Regions from separate parts of the Geodermatophilus sp. SYSU D00879 genome, predicted to be linked through region 2. Evidence: riboswitches for the same ligand, from Rfam matches in the RefSeq annotation. Region 2 holds a riboswitch; the other holds the start of a gene.
The links. A riboswitch is a leader RNA that binds a small molecule or an ion and turns the genes downstream of it on or off. The one in region 2 is predicted to bind S-adenosylmethionine.
Positions count from the first base shown of each region.

Region 1: linked by a shared signal. The riboswitch ahead of thrC (threonine synthase) and the one ahead of ACI79B_RS21135 (bifunctional o-acetylhomoserine/o-acetylserine sulfhydrylase) in region 2 are both predicted to bind S-adenosylmethionine.

Region 1 covers NZ_JBJGZF010000001.1:586,832-596,897, forward strand. Annotated here, with positions in the region: gene groL (chaperonin GroEL) at 1-1,210, opposite strand, end outside; gene ACI79B_RS02995 (hypothetical protein) at 1,427-1,852, opposite strand; gene ACI79B_RS03000 (cold-shock protein) at 1,930-2,130, opposite strand; gene thrC (threonine synthase) at 2,350-3,651, opposite strand; SAM riboswitch class I at 3,664-3,787, opposite strand; gene ACI79B_RS03010 (HAD family hydrolase) at 3,849-4,670, shown strand; gene ACI79B_RS03015 (ABC transporter permease) at 4,785-5,657, opposite strand; gene ACI79B_RS03020 (alpha/beta fold hydrolase) at 5,654-8,593, opposite strand; gene ACI79B_RS03025 (LytR C-terminal domain-containing protein) at 8,682-10,066, opposite strand, start outside.
Region 2 covers NZ_JBJGZF010000023.1:16,523-26,588, forward strand. Annotated here, with positions in the region: gene ACI79B_RS21095 (hypothetical protein) at 135-437, shown strand; gene ACI79B_RS21100 (hypothetical protein) at 530-985, shown strand; gene ACI79B_RS21105 (C40 family peptidase) at 1,160-2,188, shown strand; gene ACI79B_RS21110 (YdeI/OmpD-associated family protein) at 2,207-2,785, opposite strand; gene ACI79B_RS21115 (uroporphyrinogen decarboxylase family protein) at 2,782-3,819, opposite strand; gene ACI79B_RS21120 (gamma carbonic anhydrase family protein) at 3,872-4,450, shown strand; gene ACI79B_RS21125 (threonine aldolase family protein) at 4,458-5,525, opposite strand; gene metX (homoserine O-acetyltransferase MetX) at 5,612-6,685, opposite strand; gene ACI79B_RS21135 (bifunctional o-acetylhomoserine/o-acetylserine sulfhydrylase) at 6,696-7,988, opposite strand; SAM riboswitch class IV at 8,033-8,149, opposite strand; gene ACI79B_RS21140 (NAD(P)H-dependent flavin oxidoreductase) at 8,173-9,213, opposite strand; gene ACI79B_RS21145 (acetyl/propionyl/methylcrotonyl-CoA carboxylase subunit alpha) at 9,238-10,066, opposite strand, start outside.

The sequences.
Region 1 (10,066 bases), on a different contig from region 2:
CGGCCTTGGCGTTGCGCACCGCGTCCTCGATGCGGTGCTTGCGCTCCTTGAGCTCGACCTCGGTCGCGGCGCCGGCCTTGATGACGGCGACGCCACCGGCCAGCTTGGCCAGGCGCTCCTGCAGCTTCTCGCGGTCGTAGTCGGAGTCCGACTTCTCGATCTCGGCGCGGATCTGGTTCACCCGGCCGGCGATCTGGTCGCTGTCGCCGGCGCCCTCGACGATCGTCGTCTCGTCCTTGGTGACGACGACCTTGCGGGCGCGGCCCAGCAGGGAGACGTCGGCGGTGTCGAGCTTGAGGCCGACCTCCTCGCTGATGACCTGGCCACCGGTGAGGATGGCGATGTCGGTCAGCATGGCCTTGCGGCGGTCACCGAAGCCGGGGGCCTTGACGGCCAGCGACTTGAAGGTGCCGCGGATCTTGTTCACGACCAGGGTCGCGAGGGCCTCGCCCTCGACGTCCTCGGCGATGATGGCCAGCGGCTTGCCCGACTGCATGACCTTCTCCAGCAGCGGGAGCAGGTCCTTCACCGAGCTGATCTTCGAGTTGACGACGAGCACGTACGGGTCGTCGAGGACGGCCTCCATGCGCTCGGCGTCGGTGACGAAGTAGGGCGAGATGTAGCCCTTGTCGAAGCGCATGCCCTCGGTGAGCTCGAGCTCGAGGCCGAAGGTGTTGCTCTCCTCGACGGTGATGACGCCTTCCTTGCCGACCTTGTCCATCGCCTCGGCGATGAGCTCGCCGATGGCCGGGTCGGCGGCGGAGATCGACGCGGTGGCGGCGATCTGCTCCTTGGTCTCGACGTCCTTGGCGGTCGAGAGGAGGTACTCGGTGACCGAGGCGACGGCCTTCTCGATGCCCTTCTTCAGGGCCATCGGGTTGGCGCCGGCGGCGACGTTGCGCAGACCCTCGCGGACGAGAGCCTGGGCCAGCACGGTGGCGGTGGTGGTGCCGTCACCCGCGACGTCGTCGGTCTTCTTCGCGACCTCCTTGACCAGCTCGGCGCCGATCTTCTCCCAGGGGTCCTCGAGCTCGATCTCCTTGGCGATGCTCACACCGTCGTTGGTGATGGTGGGAGCGCCCCACTTCTTCTCGAGGACGACGTTGCGGCCCTTGGGGCCGAGCGTCACCTTGACGGCGTCGGCGAGGGTGTTCATGCCCCGCTCGAGGCCGCGGCGCGCCTCTTCCTCGAAGGCGATCATCTTGGCCATGTGGTGATGTCCTCCATGCATGGATCGCTGCACGGCCGGGACCGGCGCCCGCGACGGACGACACCGGCGCGGCGGGCTCCCATGTGGCCCGCGCTCCTGTGCCTCACCGTTCCGACCTGATTGGCACTCGGCACTGTCGAGTGCCAACCGGAAGTCTGGCACTCGCCCCTGCCGAGTGCAAGAACGGGGGGTGGGCGGCGCCTGTTCCCGGGCGGGTCAGTCGGTCAGGCGCGCCAGCACGGCGGTGTACGCCGCGCCGAACAGCAGCAGGGGAACCAGCCAGACCCAGCCGTAGCCGGAGAACCCGATCACGGTCACCCACGCCCAGCCGCTCTCGGGGTGCGAGGCCGACAGCCCGGTCGCCAGCCAGGCCCACGGCAGGACCGCCCAGCACGCGGTGCCCGCCAGCCAGTACACGAGCCGGCCGGGCCGCCGCGGCCCGACGGTGCGCGCCACCACCACGACGACGAGCAGCGCGAGCACCCAGGTCGCCACGGGGACCGCGGGCGACGGGCCGGTCCAGCGGCCGGCGTCGTCCTGGCCGCCGCTGCGCACCCCGGCGACGTGGAGGACCCCGGAGACCGCCGCCAGCAGGACGAGGACCGCGGCGTGGGCGGCCAGCAGCGACGGCGCCCAGCTCACCGGCGCCGGCCCGGGAACGGCTGCGGCCCGGCTCCCGCGGAGGGAACCGGGCAGCAGCACGGGGGTACGGAGGGGGCTCAGGCGACGCGGACGCCGTCGGCCTGGGGGCCCTTCTCGCCCTGGACGACCTCGAAGGTCACCCGCTGACCCTCGTCGAGGCTCTTGTAGCCGTCCATCTGGATGGCCGAGTAGTGGACGAAGACGTCCTGGCCGCCGTCGACGGCGATGAAGCCGAAGCCCTTCTCGGCGTTGAACCACTTCACGGTGCCCTGTGCCACGTGTGCTCCCACGTTGGTGCGTGCGGACGGTCCCCGTGATCCGGGGACCGGGGTACAGCTCTTCCGCCCGTCGGACACGTGCGTGGAACTGACGACCGCGCGAGACGGTACAACAGGCACGCCGCCGTGGGGAGATCCTGGACACACGACTCGGGGACGATCGGGCGGGATGTCACCCGCCGGATCGACGTCGGCGAGCCTACGCCCCCCGCCGGGGGCTCAGCCGATGAGCCCCGCGGACCGGACCGACCGCAGCGACGGCTCCACGCGGTGGGTCGGGCCGACCACCGGCAGCAGCGGGTCGAGGGTCTTGAGGCCCTCGCCGGTGTTGAGGACGACGGTCTCCCGGCTCGGGTCCAGCCGCCCGTCCTCGACCAGCTGGCGCAGCACCGCGACGGTCACGCCGCCGGCGGTCTCGGCGAAGACGCCGGTGGTGCGGGCGAGGTCGCGGATGCCCTGGACGATCTGCTCGTCGCCGACCCGGCCGACGGCGCCGCCGGTGCGCCGGATCGCGTCGAGCGCGTACGGGCCGTCGGCGGGGTTGCCGATGTTCAGCGACTTGGCGATGCCGGTGGGCTTGACCGGCTTGACGACGTCCCAGCCGTTGTCGAAGGCGGTGGCGATCGGGTCGCAGCCGGCGGACTGGGCGCCGAAGACCCGCCACTCGGTGTCCGCGACGATCCCGGCCCTGACCAGCTCCCGCCAGGCCTTGTCCACCTTGGTGAGCAGCGAGCCCGAGGCCATGGGGATGACCACCTGGGCCGGGATCCGCCAGCCGAGCTGCTCGGCGATCTCGTAGCCCATCGTCTTGGAGCCCTCGGCGTAGTAGGGCCGCACGTTCTGGTTGACGAAGGCGGTGTCCTCGAACTCGTCGGTCTCGGCGAGCTCGCTGGTCAGCCGGTTGACGTCGTCGTAGGAGCCGTCGACGGCGACCAGCGTCTGGCCGTAGACCGCCGACTGCACGACCTTGCCCGGCTCCAGGTCGGACGGGATGAACACGAACGACGGCAGGCCGGCGCGGGCGGCGTGCGCGGCCACCGAGTTGGCCAGGTTGCCGGTCGAGGCCGCGGCGATCTTGCGGTAGCCCAGCCCCTTCGCGGCGGTGGCGGCGAGGCTGACCACGCGGTCCTTGAACGAGTGGGTGGGGTTGGCCGAGTCGTCCTTGACCCACAGCCCGCCGGTGATGCCGAGCTCGGCGGCGAGCCGGTCGGCGCGGACCAGCGGGGTCATGCCCGGGTCGAGAGAGACGCGGTCGGCCGGGTCCTGGCCCACCGGCAGCAGCGCGGCGTAGCGCCAGATGTTCTGCGGGCCGGCCTCGATCTGCTCGCGGGTGACCTGCCGCATGAGCTCGGGGTCGTAGTCGACCTCGAGCGGGCCGAAGCACTGGGCGCAGGCGTGCTCGGCGATGAGGCCGAACGTGGCGCCGCAGTTGCGACAGACGAGGCCACGGGCGGGGCTGGGCGGGACCGGGCCGCCGGCGGCGGAGTCGGCCTGGAGAGAACCGGGAGCGGTCAGGGTCATGCGACGACTACCTCCTCATCTTCCCCGCGTCGGGCCGTCGAGCCGCGCGGGACGGAATTGGCACCTCTCGCCGCTCGCGCGAGCGCGGTTGCCGGGGCTTCACCGGGCCGTGTCCCTCTGCCCCTCTGGATGAGTGGAACGGGCCCGACTCTACCCGGCTGCCGGGACCGCCCCCGGCCCCGGCCATGCTGGGCGCCGTGGCTGCGCGCATCGTCTACACCGACCTCGACGGCACGATGGTCGGACCGCGGGGGTCGTTCTGGCACGCCGCCGACGGCTCCCCCACCGCCGAGCCGGCCACCGCCCTGCTGGAGCTGCACACCGCCGGGGTCGCGCTGGTGATCGTCAGCGGGCGCACCGCCGACCAGGTCACCGAGGCGGGGCGGATCTTCGCCGCCGACGGCGCGATCGCCGAGCTGGGCTCGCTGGTGACGTGGAAGGGCGGCCGGGAGCGGCACGAGCTGACCGGCGAGCTGCCCGCCGAGTACGCCGGCCGCACGCCGATGGACGTGATGGCCGAGCTCGGCGTCGTCGAGGCGCTCTGCGCCGCCCACCCCGGCCGGCTGGAGTGGCACGCGCCCTGGCACACCACGCACGACGGCGACGCGCTGCTGCGCGGGTTCGTCGACCCGCTCGCCGTCGACGCGTGGCTGGCCGAGCGCGGCCTCGGCTGGCTGACGCTCAAGGACAACGGCGCCATCCCCGCCTCCGCGCGGCTGCGGCTGGCGCCGGAGGGCCAGCTGGCGCGGGTCTACCACCTGATGCCGCGCGGCATCTCCAAGGGCGCGGCGATCGCCTGGGACCTCGAGCGGCGCGGCGTCGACCCCGCGGACGCCGTGGCGATCGGCGACAGCGCGAGCGACCTGGAGATGGCGCCCGCAGTCGGCCGGCTGTGGATCACCGCCAACGGCGCGGAGGTCGAGGGCATGGCCGGGCTGCTGGGCGCCGTCCCCAACGTGTCGGTGACCGCCGAGCCGATGGGCGTCGGCTGGGCCGAGGCGGTCCGGGCGAGCCTGTGACACCGCGGTCCCACCGGTGGAAGGACCTCCTCCTCCCCACCCCTCGCAGGCTCGGGGCGGGACCCGGGAGGGGGCCACGTCCGGGGCCCCGCTCGGGCACGACGACGCTGCGCGTCAGGAAGTCACGTCGCGCCGGGCGAAGTGCCGGAAGCCCAGCGCCGTGAAGACCGCGGCGTAGACCAGCGACTGGACGACGCCGCGGAACAGGTCCGAGGAGTCGACCGGCGTCTGCAGCAGGTCGGTCCAGGCGAACTCCTCCGCGGTGGGGAACCAGTCGCGGATCGACCCGAGCTGCTCGACCTGGTCGAGGATGGCGAACACGACCGTCGTGAACACCGCCCCGCCGACGGCGGCCAGCGGCGCGTCGGTGATCGTGGACAGCCAGAACGCCAGCGTGCCGACGACGAGCAGGTGCACGGCGAGGTAGCCGAGCATCCCGGCCAGCCGGAGGAGCCCCTCGCCCTGCGACAGGGTCACCCCGACCGGCGTCCGGATCTCGCCGAACCCGAACGCCAGACCGCCGGCGACCACCGCGACGACGGCGAGGGTGAGCAGCGCGCCCACCGACTGGACCAGCGCCGCGAGCCACTTCTGCCGGAGCAGGCGCATCCGGGGCACCGGCGTGGCCAGCGTGTAGCGCAGCGAGCCCCACTGCGCCTCGCTGGCCACCGTGTCGCCGAAGAACAGGGCGTAGACCACGACGAGGAAGAACGACGTCGTCGCGAACAGCACGAACAGCGTGAAGTTGAGCCCGCTGGCGGTGGCGACGTCGACCAGGTTGATCCGGCTGTTGGTCTGGGCGTCCTCGCTCGCCCCCAGCTGCAGCGCGGCGATGAGGACCAGTGGCAGCGCCACCATCGCCGCGAAGACGCCGATCGTGCGGCGCCGCTTGAACTGCCGGCGCAGCTCGACCGACAGCCGCAGCGTCCGCTCGGGCCGGTAGCCGGCGACGGCGCCGGTGGGCTGGACGTGCTCGGTCGCGGTCACGACTCCCCCACGAGTGCCAGGAACGCGTCCTCCAGGCGGCGGCGCGGCGTGAACTGGTCGACGGCGACGTCCGCGGCCACGAGCGCCTGCAGCGCCGTCGCCCGCGAGGTCTCCGGGCCGAGGTCGGCGACCAGGCCCTCGTCGGTGCGCTCGACGGCGACCCCGGGCAGCCCGGACAGGACGGCGGCGGCGCGGTCGGCGTCGGCGTCGTCCGCGAGCCCGACCAGCACCGCGCCGCCGGTGCCGACGATCTCCTCGACCGTCCCCTGCGCGATCTTCTGCCCCTTCGCCATGACCACCACGTGGGTGCAGGTCTGCTCGATCTCGCTGAGCAGGTGGCTGGAGACGATGACCGTGCGGCCGGTGGCGGCGTAGTCGCGCAGCACCTCGCGCATGGCGTGGATCTGCGGCGGGTCCAGCCCGTTGGTCGGCTCGTCGAGGACCAGCAGGTCGGGCAGGCCGAGCATGGCCTGGGCGATCGCCACCCGCTGCCGCATGCCCTGGCTGTAGCGGCGCACCGGCCGGTCGATGGCGGCGCCCAGGCCCGCGACCGCGATCGCCTCCTCCATGTGCGCGTCCCCGGCCGGGCGGCCGGTGGCGGCCCAGTACAGGCGCAGGTTGTCGCGGCCGGACAGGTGCGGCTGCAGGCCGGTGCCCTCGACGAACGAGCCCAGCCGGGACAGCACCGGAGCGCCGGGGCCGACCGCGTGGCCGAAGACGGTGATCCGCCCGGAGTTCGGCCGGATCAGGCCCATGAGCATGCGCAGCGACGTCGTCTTGCCCGCGCCGTTGGGGCCGAGCAGGCCGAGCACCTGGCCGCGGCGGACCTCGAAGGACAGGTCGCGGACGGCGACGAAGCCGTCCTTGTAGGCCTTGGTGATGCCCTCGAAGCGCAGCGGGACGTCCTCGCCGTCGGGCTCCACCACCGAGGTGACCCGGCGCCGGCGGCGGCCCCACAGCACCGCGGCCAGCCAGCCGAGCAGACCGAGGGCGGCGACGGCGCCGAGCAGCCACCACCAGCGGGAGGTGCCGCCGTCGGCCTGCGGCCGCCCCTCGACGGTGGGCACGGCCAGCGCGGTGCCGCCGTTGCCGGCCCCGGCGAGGGCGACGGAGTAGACGGTGGCCTCGGCCGGCAGCGCGAAGGCCTGGTCGGTCGAGGAGACGACGACACGCATCGTGTGCCCGGCCTCAAAGCGGTGCACGATCCCCGGCAGCGTCACGGCGACCTCGGTGGGCGCGGCCGGGTCGGCGGACAGGCCGGTGAGCGCCAGCGGGGCGACCAGCCCGCCGGGCAGGGTCTGGGCGCCGTCGGGGCCGACGTCGTAGAGCTTGGCGAACAGCGTGGCGCTGCCCGTGGGCGAGGCGACGGCGAGCTCGACGGTCGGCGCGCCGACCACCTCGACCGCCTCGTCGAGCGGCTCGCTGGCGAAGGCGGCGAACTGGCCGGGGATCTCCACGGCCTGGCCGCCGAGCGCCGAGGCCACCGCACCCAGGCCCGGGACGGTGGTGATCGCGGCCGGGGTGCCGCCGGCGGGCGTGACCACCGGCTGGGTGCCGCCGTCGAGCGCGACGCTCTCCCGCTGCGCCGGTTCCCCGCCGTCGAGGCCCGGGTAGGCGCCGGCGAGCACGCTCCGGGTGCCGCCCTGCACGCTGCCCAGCCCGCTGCCGAGGCCGGTGGGCGCGGGGAACTCGAAGCCGGTGCCGGGGTCCTCGCCGCGGGCCGGATCGTCCTCGTCGCGCAGGTGCCAGTCGAACCAGCCGGCGACCTGGTCGCGCAGCTCGGCGGTCTCCCGCTCCGACGCCTGGGAGTCGTGGCCGCCGGCGTACCAGACGACCTTGACCGGGGTGCCGGTCGCGGCGATGCCGCGGGCGTTGGCGTCGGCCTGGCCCAGGCCGAACAGGGAGTCCTCGGTGCCCTGGACCAGCAGGGTCGGCGCGGTGATGCGGTCGAGCACCGCGGCCGGGCTGCTGCGGTCGAGCACCGTGGCCACCTCGGGCGTGAGCGTGCCCGAGGCCGCGGCGGACTGGTAGGCGGCGCAGATGTCGGCGCGGAACCGGCCGCAGGTCAGCGCCTGCTCCACCACCGCGGGGTCCACCGACGCCGGGTCGAACGGCAGGCGGGGCGCGGCGTCGCCGGAGACGGGGGCCGCGTCGCCGGTGTCGCCGGGCTCCTCGCCGGAGTCCTCGCCGTCCTCGGCCTCGGCCGCTCCCCCGCCGCCGAGCGCGTCCAGCAGCCCGCCGGTGGGCACAGCGCCCACGCCGAAGAACAGCCCCGACCACAGCCGCTTGTAGACGCCGGCGTCGGCGGGCTGCGGCGTGGCGGCGACCGTCGGCGCGTCGGCGGCGCCGGTCTGGGAGGGGAAGAGCGCGGCGGTCAGCGAGTTCCAGGTGATCTGCGGCGCGATGGCGTCGACCCGGTCGTCGTAGGCGGCGCCGAGCAGCGACAGCGCCCCGCCGTAGGAGGCGCCGGCCACGCCCACCCGCGGGTCGCCGTCGCCGTCGCGGAGGACGTCGTCGCGGTCGGCGAGCAGGTCGAGCAGCGTGGACAGGTCGGCGACCTCGTAGCGCGGGTCGTCCAGGCCGATCTGGCCGGTGCTCTCGCCGAACCCGCGCGCGGAGTACGCGAGGACGACGTAGCCGCGGCCGGCGAGGTCCCGGGCGTCGTCGGCGACCGACCGCTTGCTGCCGCCGAAGCCGTGCGCGAGGACCACGGCCGGTGCCGGGTCGTCGGCGGTGGCCGAGGCCGGGAGGTAGAGCGTGGTGTCCAGCTCGACGGCGTCGGCGCCCGAGCCGGAGGGGACCCGCGCGTCCTCGGTGCGGACGTCCTCGGCGGCGGCCGCCGGGGTGGGCAGCGAGCCGACGAGGGTGCCGGTGAGCAGGAGGGCGAGCAGGGCGCCGGCCACCGCGCGGGCGCCGGGGCGCGGGCGGGGTGTCACGGGCCCGCGGAACGGACGCACGCTGCGGCCAACGGACGGTGCCGCGCCGGGGTTCCGCAGGTGTCGGGACGGGCGCGACCGGAGGCGGTCAGGGCTGGAACCCGCCGGCGACGACGACGACCAGGCCCGGGTCGGCCACGCCCGGCACCTCGAAGAACCGCACCGCGGGCCCGGTGGTGATGCCCGGGAAGGCCTCCATGAGCTGCTGGGCGGACCGGCGCTGCGCCTCGTCGCCCTCCTCGAAGAAGACGGTGGTGGCGGCGACGTCCCCGCCCTCGTAGGCCCCGACGCCGGCCGTCGTCCAGCCCTGCGCGGCGAACGCGGCGGCGACGTCGGCGGCCAGCCCGCCGGTCTGCGTGGCGTTGAGGACGGTCACCGGCACCCGCACCGGGGTGCTCGGCGCCTCCTCGACCGGGGGCAGCGGCTGGGCCGACAGCGGGGGCAGCGGGCCCGACGACGGCGCCACGGACGCCGAGGCCGAGGCCGACGGCTCGCTCGTGGGCGTCGCCGCCGAGCCGGCCTCCTGCGCCGCCGGGGAGGCGAAGCTGTAGACGCCGAGCACGACCAGCGCGACGACGACGACCGCCAGCAGCGCGATGCCGGTGCGACGGCGCGGTGGCGCGTCCTCGCCGTCGGCGGCGCGCAGCGCGGCGCGGGAGACCCCGGCCCGGCGCGCGGCCTTGCGGCGCTCGGCCTCCATGGCCTGCCGCTCGGCCTCCTTCGCCTGGCGCTCGGCGCGCATCGCGGCGCGGTTGCCCACGACGCCGGTGCCGCCGGTCGACGGGCCGGTGTCCGGCTCGGCGTCGCGGTCCCGCTGCGCGCGGTCGCGGCGGCCGGCGACCTCGCGGTCGGGGATCGCCTCGGTCAGCGGCGCGGCGGGGGCGCGGTCCCGGGTCCGGTCGCGGGACACCTCCCGCTCGGGGATCGCCTCGGTCGCCGGGGCGGGCGCCCCGGACCCGGCGCGGTCGCGGGACACCTCGCGGTCGGGGATCGCCTCGGTGGGCGGGGCGGCCGGCGTGGCGGTGCCCGCACCGGAGGGGCTGGTCCAGTCGCGGTAGCCGTTCCCGGCGGGGGCCGCGTCACCCGGGGTCCGGCCCCGGTCCCGGGGCTGCGCGGGCTCCGCCGCGGGCGGGGTCTGCGTCCGGCCGCGGGCGGGCGGGCGGGCCGGCTGCTCCCAGGGGTCCAGCGGCGGCGCCGCCGGCTCGGCGGCCTCCGCGTCGGGCCGGGGGACCGCCTGGAACGGGGCGACCGTGGTCTCGGGCGGCGCGGGACGGGCCGGCGGCGTGGGCGCCGGGCGGGAGACGGCCGGCGACTGCGCGGTCGGCGGCTCGACCGCGGGGCGGGCCGGCCGCTGCGGCGCGGGCGCCTGCCGGGTGGCGGCGCCGGCGGCCACCGGCGCGGGGACCCGCGGCCGGGCCGGGGCGGCGGGCTGCGCGGGACGCGACCGGACGGCCGGCGCCTCGGGCTGCGGCG
Region 2 (10,066 bases):
GACGGCTGTGACTGCAGGAGTGAAATTGAGCACCTGTACCGCTCGGCTGCTGCCCTCAAACACGGATCCCGGATATTTTTCCGGCGGACCGCAGAGAGCCCCCGCTTCCCCGGGGGCGTCGAGGGGAGCACGCCATGACCCGCAACCAGAAGCCCTCGGTGTTCCAGGTGGGCAAGATCTGGGACGACGGCCGCACGATCGTCGTCTCCGGGTGGGGCATCGGGCTGTGCGCCTCCGCCTGTGCCTGCCACCGTTCGCCGATGGGCGGGCACCTGGCCATCGACGAGGACCAGGCCGGCGGCACGCTGGGCCTGCGCTGCTTCGACGAGGACGGCTGCGACTGCTGCGAGCCGTGGACCGCCGACGAGCTGTCCGCCGTCCTGCGGGACCTGCAGCGCGTGGCCGGGCTCGACGCCGAGGAGCCGCTCGCCGGCTGACGGCGGGGCCGCAGACGGACCGATCCGCGGGGCGGGCGCCGTTCGGTGCCCGCCCCGCGGGGTATGCGGACCCCGTGCTGGGACGAGCGGCTGTGCGCGGAGCCCTGGCCGGCCTGGCCGGCACCGCGGCGATGACCCTGGCCACGAAGGTCGAGCAGCAGGTGACCGGCCGGCCGGACTCCTACGTGCCGGCGCGCACGCTCACCGCGCTGACCACCCGGCGCCGCCCGCCCGGGTCCGAGCGACCGTTCGTGCGCAACCACCTCATGCACTGGGGGACCGGCGCGGCCGTCGGCGCGCTGCGGGGGATCTGGTCGGCCAGCGGCCTGCGCGGCTGGCGCGCCTCGGTCTGGCACACGTCCGTCCGGCTGGCCACCGACCAGACGCTGGAGAACGCCACCGGCGTCGGCGACCCACCGTGGACCTGGTCGCGGCAGGACCGCGTCGTCGACGTCGCCGGCAAGGCCGTCTACTCCCTCGTCACCGGTGCGGTGTCCGACGCGCTGGTCCCGCTCGCCCCCGACCGCCGCCGCAGCACCTCCCCCTGACAGGACCGGCCCGGTCGCGGAACGGCCGGGACGGGTGGGACGGACGGGGCGCACGGGGTCACGCCCGCCCCGGGCACCGCGCGCCCTGCGCACGCTCCGCTGACGACCTCCCTACGGTCCGTACCGACGAGACCAGGGGGAGCGCCGCCGGGAGGCGGCAGGGGGAGGCCGATCGTGCAGCGCAACCGGACGACGGGACGGCGCTGGACGGGTGCGGTCGTCGCCGCCACCGGCCTGGTGGCCCTCGTGCTCGCCCCCTCGTCGGCCTCCGCCGAGCCCGGCACGCCGCCGGCCACCGCCGCGGAGGCCGCGCAGCTGGTCGAGGAGGCCGGCCGGCAGCTGACCGCCCTCGACGAGCAGGTGCACCAGGCCGAGCTCGCGGTCGCCGCGCAGCAGCAGGCCGCCACCGCCGCCGACGCGGCCGCCGACACCGCCGAGGCGACGCTCGCCCAGTACGCGCCGGCCATCCGCGCCATCGCGCAGAGCGGCTACACCGGCACCACCCGGTCCCGCGTGGCCGCCTTCCTGGGCAGCGACTCGGCCGACGACCTCGTCGCCCAGATGACCATGATCGACCTCATCGCCGAGCACACCGACGGCGTCCTCACCGAGGTGGCCGCCGCCCAGGCCGCGGCCGAGCAGGCCCGGGCCGACGCCGACGCCGCGGCCGCCGAGGCCACCGCCGCCCTCACCGCGCTGCACGACCAGCAGGCGCAGGTCCAGGCGCAGGCCGACGCGTACGAGGCCGACTTCGAGCGGCTGACGGCCGCCGAGCAGACCCGCGTCACCACCGCGCTGGCCGGGCCGGTCCTCGACGCGCCGTCGGCGGCGGCCGCCGCGGCCGCCGCGCCCGGCCCCGCCGCCGCGATCGCCGTGCAGACGGCGCTGGGCCAGATCGGCGACCCCTACGTGTGGGGCGCCTCGGGGCCCGACGGCTTCGACTGCTCCGGGCTGACCTCCTACGCCTACGCCGCCGCCGGCATCGCGCTGCCGCACTCGAGCAAGGCCCAGTCGACGCTGGGGACGCCGGTGGCGCGGGCGGACCTGATGCCCGGCGACATCGTCTACTTCTACTCGCCGGTCAGCCACGTCGGCCTCTACATCGGCGACGGGAAGATGGTGCACGCGCGCACCTACGGCCAGCCGGTCGCGGTGACCAGCGTCGACCAGGCCGGCTACCGCGGCGCCGTCCGCGTCGCCTGACGGACGCGCACCCCTCGGCTAGTGGGGCGTGCGGCCCTCCGCGAGCATCGCGACCAGGGTCGCGATCCGCTTCGCCCGCGTGGCCGGGGTGGCGGCGGTGTGCACCCGCCACAGGACGGCGTAGCGGTTGGTGCCGTCGAGCCCCGCGAACGCCTCCTGCGCGGCGGGCTCGGCGGCCAGCGCCGCGGCGAGGTCGTCGGGCACGGTGATGGTGGCCGGGCCCGCGTAGGCGCGGTCCCACCGGCCGTCGGCCTGCGCCGCCTCCACCTGCGCCAGGCCGGCCGGGCGCATCCGGCCGGCCGCGACGAGCTCGGCGACGGCGGCGACGTTCTTCTGCGACCACACGCTGCGCGGCCGCCGCGGGGTGACCCGCATCAGGTAGAAGCGGTCGTCGAGCCGGTTGGAGCGCCCGTCGATCCAGCCGAAGCACAGCAGCGACTCGACCATCTCCGCGTGCGTCAGCGACGGCACGCCCGCGCCCTTCTTCGCCAGCTTCACGTAGCAGCCCGGCGCGGTGGCGTGCTCGGTCTCCAGCCACGCCTCGAACGCGGCCTGGTCGGGGAAGGCCAGCACCGGCAGGTCGGTCGGGAGCGTCATCCCAGCTCGCCCCGCAGCACCTCCGCCGCCTGCGCGAGCGACCGCATCTTGCCCTCGGCGGAGGCCCGCGGCAGGTACTTGAGGCCGCAGTCGGAGGTGAGGACCAGCCGGTCGACGTCGACGTCGTCGAGGGCCCGCCGGACGCGGTCGGCCACCGCCTCCGGCGTCTCCACCTCCGGCGTGGACAGGTCCAGGACGCCGAGCGCGATGCCCTTGCCGCGCAGCGGCCGCAGCTGCCCCGGGTCCAGGTGCGACTGCGCGGTCTCCACCGACACCGTGTCGACCGGGGTGTCGGCCAGCTCGGGCAGGAACGAGTAGCCCTCCGGGCGCTCGCTCACCATGGCCGCGTAGCCGAAGCACAGGTGCAGGTGCACCGGGCCGGGCGCGCCCTCCACCGCGCGGGTCACCGCCTCGGCGCCGTACCGGCGGGCCACCTCCGGCCGGGCCTGCAGCCACGGCTCGTCGATCTGCACGACGTCGGCGCCCGCGGCGAACAGGTCGGCGATCTCCTCGCGGACGACGTCGGCGTAGGCCAGCGCCAGCGCCCGGTCGTCGCCGTAGTGCTCGTCGGCGGCCTGCTGGGCCATCGTGAACGGGCCGGGCAGCGTGATCTTGACCGGCCGGTCGGTGGCGGCACGGAGGAAGCGCACGTCACGGGCCTGGATCGGGCCGCGGCGGCGGAGCTCGCCGACCACCCGCGGCACCGGGATCGGCTTACCCGAGCGGTTGAGCACGGTGCCGGGGGTGTCGACGTCGACGCCGTCGAGCGCGGTGGCGAAGTGGTTGGAGTAGGACTCCCGCCGCTGCTCGCCGTCGCCGACCAGGTCCAGGCCGGCCGCCTCCTGGGCGCGCACCGCCAGCAGCGTCGCGTCGTCCTGCGCCTCCTCGAGCAGCTCCGGCGCCGGCCGCCACAGCTCCCGGGCGCGCACCCGGGGCGGGAACTGGTGCGCCAGGCGCTCGTGGTCGATGAGCCACCCGGGCTGGGGCAGGCTCCCGACGACCGTGGTGGGCAGCGGTGGCAGGGAAGCGGGCACGGGGTGATCCTGCCCGCGCCGAGGGGGCTCCCGGTGTGCTGGGGTGGACGCCGTGGCGGACAACTACATCGCGGAACTGCCCTTCGGCGCCCCGGCCATCGACGAGGAGGCCTTCGTCGCGCCGACGGCGGTGGTGGTCGGCGCGGTCACGATGGGGCCGCGCTCCAGCATCTGGTACGGCGCGGTCGCCCGGGCCGATCACGAGGTCATCGAGATCGGCGAGGGCTCCAACGTCCAGGACGGCAGCACGCTGCACTCCGACCCCGGCTTCCCGCTGGTCCTCGGTCGCGGCGTCACCGTCGGGCACCGGGTGGTGCTGCACGGCGCCCGCGTCGACGACGACGTGCTGGTCGGCATGGGCAGCATCGTCATGAACGGCGCGCACATCGGCTCGGGGTCCATCGTGGCCGCGGGCGCCGTCGTCACCCAGGGCACCGTCGTGCCGCCGGGCTCGCTGGTGGCCGGCGTCCCGGCGAAGGTGCTGCGGCCGACCACCGACGACGACCTCACGCACATCCGGCTCAACGCGGCCAGCTACACCGAGCGGCTGGACGCGGCGCGGAAGGTGCGGCCGGTGGTGCGCCGTCCGCTGCCCCCGGCCGGCTACACCCCCGGCGACGCCGCCGACTAGGGCGGGCTCAGACCGCGCCGGCGAGGCGGGCGACGGCGTCGCGGACCTCGTCCAGGGACAGCGCCAGCGTCGCGTCGCCCACGGGCAGCTCCACGCGCACCACGTCCGGGTCGCCGGTGACCGCGGCCTGCACCCAGGTCCACAGCCCCTCCTGCGCCAGCGCGCGGGCCGCGGCCCCGAAGGCCTCCGGCGTGGTCGACAGCAGCAGGTGCAGCATCGGCGTCTGCGGCGGGTCGGGCACCACCCGCACGCCGGGCAGCCCGCGGACGGTGTCGGCGACCTCCCGCGCCCGCTCGAGGTAGGCGGGGAACAGCGGCAGCCGGCGGCGCAGGCAGGTCAGCGCCGAGGCCGCGCCCGGCCACAGGCCGAACAGCGTGCCGCCCATCCGCCCGCGCCACTCCCGGACCTCGGCGACGACGTCCGCGGGCCCGGCCACACAGCACCCGGCCAGTGCGCCGATCCCCTTGTAGAAGCTGACGTAGACGGTGTCGAACGGCGCCGCGACGTCGGCCGGGGACATCCCGTACCCGGCGGCGGCCTCCCACAGCCGGGCGCCGTCGAGGTGGGCCACCGAGTGCACGTCGTGCGCCCACGCGGCCTGCTCGACGACGTCGTCCCACGGCGGCAGCGGCCCGCCCAGGTCCCGCTGCGGCAGCTCCACCACCAGCGCGGCCGGCGCCTCGGCGACGCCGTCGAGGTCGGCGCGCAGCAGCATGCGGTGCCGGTCGCCGACCGGGCGCTCGACCAGGCCGTGCAGCCGGGCGAGCGCTCCGCCCTCGTGCCGGAACAGGTGGCACTCGGGGTGCCCGACGACGGTGGACCGGCGGCTGCGCCCGGCGTGCACCCGCAGCACCGCCTGCTGGGCCATTGTCCCGCTGGGTAGGTAGACGGCGGCCGGCTTGTCCAGCAGCTGGGCGACCTCCGCCTCCAGCTCCGCGACGACACCGCCCGCGCCGTACCGGTCCAGCGCGGTGTCCGGCGGGACGGTGGCCAGCAGGTCGGCGGCGCGCTGCACGCCGTGCCCGGTCAGGGCGCGGTCGCAGGTCAGCCGCAGGGCGTCGAGGTCGTCGTCCACGGCCCCAGTCTGTCGAGATCGCGGGATCTCGCACGCCCGGGGCCGGGGGAGCGTACGAGATCGCGCGATCTCGACCGGGGGACGGGTCAGGCGTCGAGCAGCTCGCGGAGGAGCGCGCCGACGGGGCCGGCCTCGATGAGGAAGCCGTCGTGCCCGTACGGCGAGGACACCACCCGCAGCGGCACCCCGAGCGCGTCGGCCACCCGCTGCTGCAGCTCCAGCGGGTAGAGCCGGTCGGAGTCGACGCCGGCCACCACCGCCCGCGCGGTCACCCGGGCCAGCGCCGCCTCCACCCCGCTCCGGCCGCGGCCGACGTCCCAGGTGTTCATCGCCTCGGTGAGCACCAGGTAGCTGCCGGCGTCGAACCGGCGGGTGAGCTTGTCGGCGTGGTGGTCGAGGTAGGAGGCGACGGCGAACCGGCCGTCGTCCTGCACGGCCGCGCCGAACCGCTCCTCCAGCTCGAACGCGCTGCGGTAGGTCAGGTGCGCGATCCGCCGGGCGACGCCGAGCCCGGCCACCGGGTCGGCGCGGATCGCGGCCTGCTGGGTGGTCTGGGTGCCGATCTGGTCGGCGGTGGCCGCCGCGCCCGAGGCGAGGAAGAACAGCCCGGCCACCCGGTCGGGCAGCGCGACCGCCCACTCCAGCGCCCGCATCCCGCCCATCGACCCGCCGACGACGGCGGCCCAGCGGTCGATGCCCAGCGTGTCCGCGAGCGCCGCCTCGACCAGCACCTGGTCGCCGACGGTCACCTCGGGGAACCGCGCGCCCCACGGCCGGCCGTCGGGCGCGGTCGACGACGGCCCGGTCGTCCCCTGGCACCCGCCGAGCACGTTGGCGCAGACGACGAAGAACCGGTCGGTGTCCAGCGCCGCGCCCGGACCGACCAGCGACGCCCACCAGCCCGGCGTCGGGTGGCCGGGCCCGGCCGGGCCGGTGACGTGGCTGTCGCCGGTGAGCGCGTGCTCGACCAGCACCGCGTTGCCGCCGTCGGGGGCGAGCGTGCCCCAGGTCTCGTAGGCCACCCTGACGCCGGGCAGCACCCCGCCGCGTTCGAGCCGGACCGGTCCGTCCAGGTCGAGGAACAGCCGGTCCCCGGCGGGGTCGCCGTCGCGCCACCCGCCGGTGCGCGGCGGGGTGCGGGACCCCGGGAGGTCCCGCACCCCGCCCACGTCAGGCGCCCTTCGCGGCGCGGAACCCGGCCTCGAGGTCGGCGAGGATGTCCTCGATCCCCTCCAGGCCGGCGGCCAGGCGCACCAGGCCGGGGGTGACGCCGGTGGTCCGCTGCTCCTCCGGCGTCAGCTGCGAGTGCGTCGTCGACGCCGGGTGGATGACCAGGCTGCGGACGTCGCCGATGTTGGCCACGTGGCTGTGCAGCTCCAGCGCCTCGACGAAGCGCTTGCCCGCCTCGACGCCGCCGCGGATCTCGAACGCCAGCACCGCGCCGGCGCCGCGCGGGGCGTAGCGCTGCTGGGCGGCGTGCCACGGCGAGGACGGCAGGCCGGCGTAGTGCACCGACTCCACCTCGTCGTGCGCCTCGAGGAACTCGGCCACCCGCTGGGCGTTGGCCACGTGCCGCTCCATGCGCAGCGACAGCGTCTCGATGCCCTGCACGACCAGCCAGGCGTTGAACGGGCTGATCGCCGGGCCGAGGTCGCGCAGCAGCTGCACCCGGGCCTTGAGCGCGTAGGCCGGCGCGCCGAGGTCGGCGTAGACGACGCCGTGGTAGGTCGGGTCCGGCGTGGTGAAGCCCGGGAACCGGCCCCGCGTCCAGTCGAAGTTGCCGCCGTCGACGATGACCCCGGCGATCGCCGTGCCGTGGCCGCCCAGGTACTTGGTGGCCGAGTGGACGACGACGTCGGCGCCGTGCTCGAGCGGGCGCACGAGGAACGGCGTGGCGATGGTGTTGTCGACGATCAGCGGCACGCCGTTGCGGTGCGCCACCTCCGACACCGCGGAGATGTCGAGGACGTCGCCCTTCGGGTTGCCGATCGACTCCCCGTAGAACGCCTTGGTGTTCTCGCGGACCAGCGACTGCCAGTTCTCCGGGTCGTCGGGGTCCTCGACGAAGGACACCTCGACGCCGAGCTTGGGCAGCGAGTGGTGCAGCAGGTTGTACGTGCCGCCGTACAGCGACGCCGAGGCGACGACGTGGCTGCCGGCCTCGGCGACGTTGAGGATCGCCAGGGTCTCGGCGGCCTGGCCGCTGGCCACCGCGAGCGCGGCGACGCCGCCCTCGAGGGAGGCCACGCGCTGCTCGAGCGCGTCCTGCGTCGGGTTCATGATCCGCGTGTAGATGTTGCCCATCTCGGCCAGCGCGAACAGGTCGGCGGCGTGCTGGGCGTCGCGGAACTGGTAGCTGGTCGTGGCGTAGATCGGCAGGGCGCGGGCCCCGGTGGTGGGGTCGGGGCTGGTCCCGGCGTGGATCTGCCGGGTCTCGAAGCTCCAGCTCTGCTGGTCGGGCACGGCGCCGTCTCCTCTCGCTCGCGGAGACCCCGCGGCGCACGGAGGGCTCCGTCTTGCCGCGCGGCGGGCGCCGCGCGGCCGGCTCTTCCCCTGGGAGCACCTCGGACGGAGGAGAGGTTGCCGGGCAGCCAGCCAGGTACTTGTCGCTGCCTCTCGTGAGCCTGCGCGGAACCCTAGCGCCCGGTCAGGAGGCGCCGGGGCGGGGGGAGGCGAGGGCGGCCGCGGCGTCGTCGGCGAGGCGGGCGACGAGCTGGCCGGCGGGCAGCGCCTCGGCCAGCGCGTACGCCTGCCCGGCCCACATGCTGACCGCCTCCGGGTCGCCGGCCTGCCGCGCGGCCGCGCGCAGCGGCGTCGTCAGGTGGTGGACCTGCGGGTAGGCGGCCGGGGCCGCGGCGGTGTGCTCGGCGAGGAAGCGGTTGACCAGCCCCCGGGCGCGCCGGCCGCTGAACGCGCGGGTGAGCGCCGTCGGCCGGCCGCCGCCCAGCGCCGCCCGGTGCGCGGCGCCGGTCCCCGCCTCGGGGCACAGCAGGAACGCCGTGCCCAGCTGCGCGGCCTCCGCCCCGGCGACGAGCACCGCGGCCACCGCGGGGCCGTCGACGATCCCGCCGGCGGCGACCATCGGCAGGTCCACCGCCCGGGCGACCAGCCGCAGCAGCGGCAGCAGCCCGTACTCGCCGGCCCCGTCCTCGTCGCGGAGGCCGCCGCGGTGGCCGCCGGCCTCGACGCCCTGCACCACGAGCGCGTCCGCGCCGGCGTCGCGGGCGGCCACGGCGTCCTCCGGCGAGGTGACGGTGACCAGCACGGTGGCGCCGGCGTCGTGCAGTGCGGTGACCATGTCCGGCCGGGGCAGGCCGAAGGTGAACGAGACCACCGGCACCCGCTCCTCGGCGAGGACCGTGACCTTGGCCTCCCACGCGTCGTCGTCGGCGCGCGGCTCGCCGAGGTCCACGCCCCACCGCCGCGCCTCGGGCCGGAGCCGCTCGGCGTAGCGGCGCAGGGCGCCCTCGTCGGCGGGCGGCCCGGGGACGAAGACGTTGACGCCGAACCGCTCCCGGGTCCGCGCCCGGACGGCGCGGACCTCCTCGCGCACCGCCTCCGGCGTCCGGTAGCCGGCGGCGAGGAAGCCCAGACCGCCGGCCTCGGACACCGCCGCGGCCAGCTCCACCGTCGACGGCCCGCCGGCCATCGGCGCCTGCACGACCGGTCGACGCAGCCCCAGCACCATGCCGGGCATCCTGCGCCCCGCGGCTCAGGCGGGGGTCAACCGGGCCAGCACCTGGTCGAGCGCGACGCGGTCGCCGGGGGCGACGAGCAGGTCGACGACGCCGTCGGCCGGGGCGCGCAGCGTGTGCTCCATCTTCATCGCCTCGACGACGACCACCGGGTCGCCCGCGCCGACCTCCTGACCGTGGGACGCCGGGGTGGCGATCACCGTGCCGGGCATCGGGCTGGTGAGCTCGGGGGCGTGCGCGGCGGCGTCCGGGCGCAGCACCAGCCGCCGGGCCCGGCGCAGCGCCCAGTCGGCGCCGCCGGCGTGCACGAACAGCGCGTCGCCGTCCGCGGCCACCCGGCAGTGCGACCGCACGCCGTCGCGGACCAGCGCCAGGCCGCCGTCCTCGGGCGCGCAGCTCAGCGGGCCGGCGTCGGCGCCGTCGAGGCCGGCGCGCGCGGCGGCGGGCGTGCCGGTGAGCGTCACCGCCCGCTGCCGCCCGCCGGCCTCCAGCCGGACGACGAACGGCGCCGAGGGCGCGCCCGCGCGGAAACCGGTGGGCGCGCTCCACGGGTCGGCCGGGTCGGCGGCGGCCCAGGCGGCCAGCCACACGTGCGCGGCGGCGGCGAGGACGGCGTCGTCGGGGACGGCGGGCGGCTCCCATGCGGCGGCGAACCGGTCGAGCAGCGCGGTGTCCAGGTCCCCGGCGCGGACGGCGGGCTCGGCGAGCAGCGACCGCACGAACCCGACGTTGGTGGTCACGCCGAGCACCGCGGTCTCCGCGAGCGCCCGGTCCAGCGCGGCCAGCGCGGTGGCGCGGTCGGGACCCGCGGCGACCACCTTGGCGAGCATCGGGTCGTAGTCCGAG